2 regions of the Marinobacter salarius genome follow, and region 2 is predicted to be linked to the other one. Evidence: predicted binding sites of a transcription regulator. Region 2 holds the regulator's gene; the other holds the start of a gene.
What was found. The regulator LexA, encoded in region 2, represses DNA repair genes until DNA is damaged. The targets are predictions, from matches to a motif close to CTGTNTNNNNANACAG.
Positions count from the first base shown of each region.

Region 1: the regulator LexA is predicted to act here: its motif matches at 1,329-1,344, upstream of recA (recombinase RecA).

Region 1 is NZ_CP136693.1:3,952,074-3,955,447, forward strand. It holds gene R1T46_RS18390 (flavodoxin family protein) at 1-148, opposite strand, end outside; gene recA (recombinase RecA) at 186-1,238, opposite strand; gene R1T46_RS18400 (CinA family protein) at 1,385-1,885, opposite strand; gene R1T46_RS18405 (DEAD/DEAH box helicase) at 2,306-3,374, shown strand, end outside.
Region 2 is NZ_CP136693.1:2,364,797-2,368,170, reverse strand. It holds gene R1T46_RS10950 (DUF1329 domain-containing protein) at 1-38, opposite strand, end outside; gene R1T46_RS10945 (DUF6586 family protein) at 301-777, shown strand; gene R1T46_RS10940 (hypothetical protein) at 829-1,089, shown strand; gene R1T46_RS10935 (cell division inhibitor SulA) at 1,093-1,581, opposite strand; gene lexA (transcriptional repressor LexA) at 1,669-2,277, opposite strand; gene R1T46_RS10925 (amidoligase family protein) at 2,455-3,374, shown strand, end outside.

The DNA of each region.
Region 1 (3,374 bases), 1.6 Mb from region 2:
CCGGGCCTGCTTCCAGCGGAGGGAGCACGGTCACTTCCACGTTTTCTATGTCTTCGTGTTGTGCGCCCTGTTCTACCGCTTCCCGGAGCTTGAGGGTATTCCGGGAGGGAGCATGGGCGACAACCAGCAATTTCTTCTTCGCATCCATACCACCTCCCCGATAGTGCGGGAACTAACCACAGAGCTTAAAGAAGCTCACCGTTCGCGTCTGCTGTTGCCTCTTCCTTTGCCGCTTCTTCTTTCTTGGCCGGCTTGGGCATCAGCTTGTCACGCACCGCAGCTTCGATCTCATTGGCGATCTCAAGGTTCTCTTCCAAAAACTTGCAGGCATTGGCCTTGCCCTGGCCGATCTTGTCGCCCTTGTAGGCGTACCAGGCGCCGGACTTGTCCACGAAGCCTTCCTTCACACCCATATCGAGCACTTCGGCCATGTGGTAGATGCCCTTGCCGTACATGATCTGGAACTCGGCCTGCTTGAACGGCGGAGATACCTTGTTCTTGACCACTTTCACTCGGGTTTCGTTGCCCACCACTTCATCGCCGTCTTTAACAGCACCGATGCGGCGAATGTCCAGGCGAACGGATGAGTAGAATTTCAGGGCGTTGCCGCCGGTGGTGGTTTCGGGGCTGCCGAACATCACACCAATTTTCATGCGGATCTGGTTGATAAAGATCAGCAGGCAGTTGGCATGCTTGACGTTACCCGTCAGCTTACGCAGCGCCTGGGACATCAGGCGGGCCTGGAGACCAACATGGCTGTCCCCCATCTCACCTTCAATCTCGGCCTTGGGCGTCAGCGCTGCCACGGAGTCCACGATGATGACGTCAACAGCGTTGGAGCGCACCAGCATGTCAGAGATTTCCAGCGCCTGCTCACCGGTGTCCGGCTGGGATACCAGGAGTTCATCCACGTTCACGCCCAGTTTTTCGGCATAGACCGGGTCCAGGGCATGCTCCGCATCCACAAACGCACAGGTTTTTCCAGCCTTCTGGGCCTCGGCAATCACCTGCAGGGTCAGCGTGGTTTTACCAGAGCTTTCCGGGCCGTAGATCTCACAGATACGACCATAAGGCAGACCGCCTATTCCCAGCGCCACATCCAGGCCCAGGGAACCGGTGGATACCGCAGGGATCGCTTCCCTGGGCTGGTCGCCCATCTTCATGACGGCGCCCTTGCCGAACTGGCGTTCGATCTGGCTCAGTGCTGCACCCAGTGCTTTCTTGCGGTTGTCTTCCATCGTTGCAAACCCTCTGTCGCCAATGCCGTTATCGGGACGGGAGCCCGGCGGCCAAAATCATGGACTGCGGAACCCGGAAAAACCGGACTCCTGTATATTTGAACAGTATTAAAACACAACACGAAGGCAAGACCAACCCCTCCGTTTCAGGGCTTTTCCAGAAAGCCCCTAACTCCCTGTAACACATAAAGAACCGCCTGGCGCCGAACCTGATCACGGTCACCCTGGAACTGCTCAACCACCGCTTCGGTGTCAGCCGGAGAGCGCCCCCAGGCAAACCACACCGTGCCTACCGGCTTGTCGTCACTGCCGCCACCAGGGCCCGCCACGCCACTGATCGCAACAGCCACATCCGCACCCGTGGCCGCCAGGGCACCAGCAACCATTTCCCGTACCACCGGTTCGCTAACTGCTCCGTGCTCCCCCAGCGACGGTTCAGTCACACCCAGCAAGCCCCTTTTTGCATCGTTGCTGTAGGTCACCAGTCCCGCCAGAACGTAGGAAGAAGAGCCCGCGCGGTCGGTCAGCACCTTGGCAACCCAGCCGCCAGTGCAACTTTCGGCAGTGGCTATCGTAAGCTCGCGTTGCATTAATACGTCAGCCAATTGCGTGCCGGCTTCCGCCAATGCCTCGTCAGTCAGTGGCATAATGATCTCCTTCGTTTCATCATGGCGGTTATTTTCTTACAATCCCTGCCTTCACATAAAGCCAATGGATCCGGAACCGTTCATGTCAGCAGCCCAGACCGATCTGTCCCACCACACCCCGATGATGAGTTGGCGTTTTAATGCTGTTTTTAAAGTAAAAATTGCTGGATCACCCCTAAAACCTACACTTTAACCTACACTAATATTCGGTCTGCCCTTGCAGAAATGCTGCTCGACTTGGCCTGAATCTGAATCTCTGACTCGTTAGATGCTCAAAATTTAATCCCACTCTCAGCAGTCTACTTATCCCCGCGTATGTATGAAACTTTGCTAGACTCCCTGAAATAATTATGTAGCTGTATGCCAAGGATATTCTGACTATTAAGGAATAACCTCAACGAAAAGGGGGCGCCAAGCCTGATGGATGTTTTTGAATTCAGGGACAAGCTGATCGGTGACTACCGTGATTTCACTCGCTCCTTCATTCAGCCGAAAGCTGAAGATATCTGCGGTTTCTTAGACGATGAGTATAATAGTGGCCGCTACTGGCCCTCACCGCTAATTCAAATAAACCCGTCTTACGTCACAACAGGCACCGTCGACTCCCTCGCATCCGAAGGCATTCTGACACCAACTACCGCCAACGTTTTCCGGTTCGGTAAAAGTCCTTCGTCCAGCGGTGTACCCGCGACGCTCTACAAACATCAGCGAGAGGCTATTGATTGTGGCCAGCGGAATGAACCCTATGTGCTGACTACCGGTACTGGCTCCGGCAAATCGCTGTCTTATTTCATTCCCATGGTTGATGCAATCATTCGGGAGAAAAAAGAAAACCCAACAGCACGAATCCGAGCCATCGTCATCTATCCAATGAATGCCCTGGCCAATAGCCAGAGAGAAGAGCTGGAAAAATTCCTGTCTGATTACTCCGATGATATGCGCCCTATCACCTACGCCCGCTACACCGGTCAGGAGGACCAAGAGGAGCGGGAAAGGATCATGCAGAACCCGCCAGACATTATCTTGACCAACTACATGATGCTGGAACTGCTGATGACGCGGCAGAACGAACGGGACAAGGCAGTTATCCGGCACTCTAAAGGCCTGCAATTCCTTGTATTGGACGAACTACACACCTACCGCGGCCGACAGGGCGCCGATGTGGCCATGCTTGTACGTCGCGTGCGCGAACGGATGAACCTGAACCTGATCTGTATCGGCACATCCGCCACCATGGCAACCGATGGCACCCGCGAAGAACGCCAGGCTAAAGTTGCTGAGGTCGCCTCCAAAATGTTTGGTCAGAAGGTGCCTTCAACGAACATCATTGGCGAAACCTTGCAACGACAGATACCGGGCGAGATGCCGGATAAAGGCGAACTTGCAGCGGCGCTCCAACAAACGCTCCCAGCACAGATCGACTTCGACACGCTGCGAAAGCACCCTGTTGCAGCCTGGGTTGAGCTGACCCTGGGCATCGTCAAAGAAG
Region 2 (3,374 bases):
ACTGCACAACCTGCGATCCATTCCCATTGGTTCCGCATTCCCTATCTACCTCCAAGGTAAACGATCAACCCATGTGTCATCCACGGTTTGGCATATCCACGCAGGAAACCACAACAGGCGATCGTATGTTATTCAATCGGGGCGCCTTTTTGCCAAATTCAAACGATCGTTTCAAGTGAATCTTTGTAGTTTCTTGTCAAAACCGCCAAACCAACGGGGGGAGGAGAAATTCACAAAGGAAAATGTTATAGTAGGCGATTAATTCATCGCACAGCAGTGGAACCACCCTCAGGTACTACCATGGCGTCACAGTGGCACTCATTGGTTTCCCAGAAAATATTCCTGGCTCGCAACCTGTTGGGGCAACTGGAAAACAGCGACAGCGTTCCAGCGAAAGAAGCGCTATTGCAAGGGACCATCGAGCTGGCACTCAGGGCTCGAAAACTGGTGCTGGTGATGATCGCCAGAATGTATCAGCACCAACATAGCCAGCCTGATGACCTTGAGGCACTGGGTGAGCTGATCGGAACCCACAGCCCGGAAATAGCCGAACTGAATCAGTTGGCCAATGACGGGCGAAGTTGGTGGAATCACCTCGAACAACTTGAGCGGTATCAGGGCAATCCACCGATGGCGCGAAAAACGGTCAGCAGTGAAAACGTGATTGCCGTTGCAGCTGACACCGGCCCGGATCGCTCAAAACAGGCCCTGGCAACCACTCTGGGCGCGATGAAACACTTTATCGATATCCTCGAGGACCGGCACAGCGAGTGGTAAAGAACCTCGCCGTTGCCGAAGCCAACGGGAATGAACTGAAAGGCTAGCTTAATGTCACCATCGTTTTTCGAAATCGTACAACTGAGCAACGGAGACTATGCGCTTCGCCGTATCGACGACGACAGTGCACCGCTGGTGCAGATATCATTTTCGACGGAAGCCAGGGAGATGATGGAAGACCGGGACATGAACGTTGCCAAAGCTATGATTGCGGCCGGCATTGAAGCGGTCGGTAACGTTGCCCATGATATTGACTGGGAAGACGAAGAGCCGGACGCCCAAGACATCCGGCCCTCCTATACACTTCACTGACGATCAGCGCTGGCGCAGCACCACACCATGGCTGTTACCCCGGGCCGAAGCCTGTTCCAATGATGCGAGCGCTTCACGTCCGAGTTTGTGCGTCCACATGACTACTGCGTGACAGGTGCCAGCGCTCAGCGCCCGCTCGGCAAGCTCCCCGGCCGGATAATCTGGAGTGGACCTCAACACCAACAACTCGCCCGCAACGATGCCACGCATGGTCTGCCACTTACTGACGAGGCTTTGGGGCGGATCAATCCAGGCTAACCAACGCTTTTCCTGATTCAACTGCGTGAGCATAGGCAGCAATAGCTGGAAGTTTTCAACCTGCCCTTCCGGCAGAATGATCTCTGTGACATTGCCTGCCGGTTTGGCTGGGCGACTCCTGGCAGTAGGCGCCCTGGCAGTATCACGGCCGCTTATACCGGCAACCTCTGAAGCGACAAACCTGCCGCCTCCGTGAGCATAGGCCAGATTCTGATTAAAGCTGAGTTGTTCCATGATAAGCCTCACCTGCCGTTAAGCCGCGTCCGCGGTGTTCAACACTCAACGAAACACAGCCGGATATGTCCGGACACCCTGGGGGTGTCAGTGAAGGTCCGAGCGCCGTATAACCCCGACGCCGAGCCCCTCAATGAAGAGTTCCTGTTCTGTCAGATCCACTTCTATGGGTTCAAATTCCTCATTCTCGGCGATCAAATACACTTTCGAGCCTTCCTTACGGAATCGCTTGACCGTGACTTCCTCACCCACCCTCGCCACAACCACCTGGCCGTTGTGCACATCGTGGGTTCGGTGCACCGCCAGCAGGTCGCCGTCAAGGATGCCAATGTCCTTCATACTCATGCCGCGTACCCTGAGCAAATAATCCGCCGAGGGCGAAAAAAATTCAGGCTGCAGGGTGCAATGATCTTCGATATGTTCCTGTGCCAGTATCGGACTGCCGGCCGCTACCTGACCGATCACCGGCAAACCAAGGTCAGCCTCTACATCGGGAAGACGTATTCCCCGGCTGGCTCCCGGCACCATCTCGATCGCTCCCTTTCGGGCCAGCGCCCGCAGATGTTCTTCTGCGGCATTGGCAGAACGAAATCCAAGTTCTGCGGCAATTTCTGCACGGGTCGGCGGATACCCGGTCTCGTCAAGGTAGCGACGAATAATATCCAGTACCTGTGTCTGCCTAGCTGTCAGCTTCATTTAGGTTGCCCCGGTTAGCCCTGTTTTTATATACAGTGGTTTGACTATATACAGTGTTTTATCCAGTGTAAACCCTGTAAACGCAATTTTTCCTTAAGCCGGACTGAATGGCGGTCCACCGCGCCTTGGCGCATGACTGTGTTAAGGTGATCACAACCAAATTAGGGAGTCGCTTGAATGAGCAACAGATGTAGGTTACCGGACATCCTCAAGACGGATGACGGCAAGGAACGCAGAGTTGGCGTTGAAATTGAGTTGTCCGGCCTCGGTTACGAAGATCTTGTCTCGCTGTCCGCAAAACTGCTGGGAGGCACTGGAAGATCTGTTGCGCGCTATGTGTCCGAGGTTGAAACGGAACTCGGTGACTTTACCATCGAACTGGATTCAGACCCGATCAAGGACCTTGATCTGGCAGACGAGCGTCTTCCCGAGTCCGTCAGGGAACTTGGCGGTCAAGCCATGAGCGTGATCGACGCAGCCGCCGAGAAAATCGTGCCTCTGGAAATCGTCAGTCCTCCGCTGGCTTTCAGTAAGCTGGAACGTATAGAGACACTTTGCGATGAGCTTCGCAGAGCCGGCGCACTGGGCAGCCGGGAGGCGCTCTATTACGCCTTCGGTTTGCAATTGAATCCGGAGCTACCAGACCTCAGTGCCACAACGCTGGTTCGCTACCTACAGGCCTTCGCTGCTCTCTATGAATGGCTGAAGGCACGCCACCAGATTGATTTCAGCCGTAAGCTGACCAGCTACATTGAGCCATGGAGCAGCACCTACATTGACCTTCTGATTTCCGAGGATTATGCGCCAGACATGGAGAAATTGATGCGGGACTACCTGCATTACAACCCTACCCGGAACAAGGCTCTGGACCTTCTCCCGCTGTTCGCACACCTGAACAGCGGTTTACTGGCAGAATACGTTGAGGATGAACGCATCAAAAGCCGGCCAACACTGCATTACCGGCTACCCGACTGCGACATTGATAACCCTGACTGGCATTTTTCCACGGTTTGGAATGACTGGGTTGTGTTGGAACAACTGGTGGCCAACGCTGATGACTTATCAAAACTGGTTACGGAGTTTCGCAACAGTCGCAA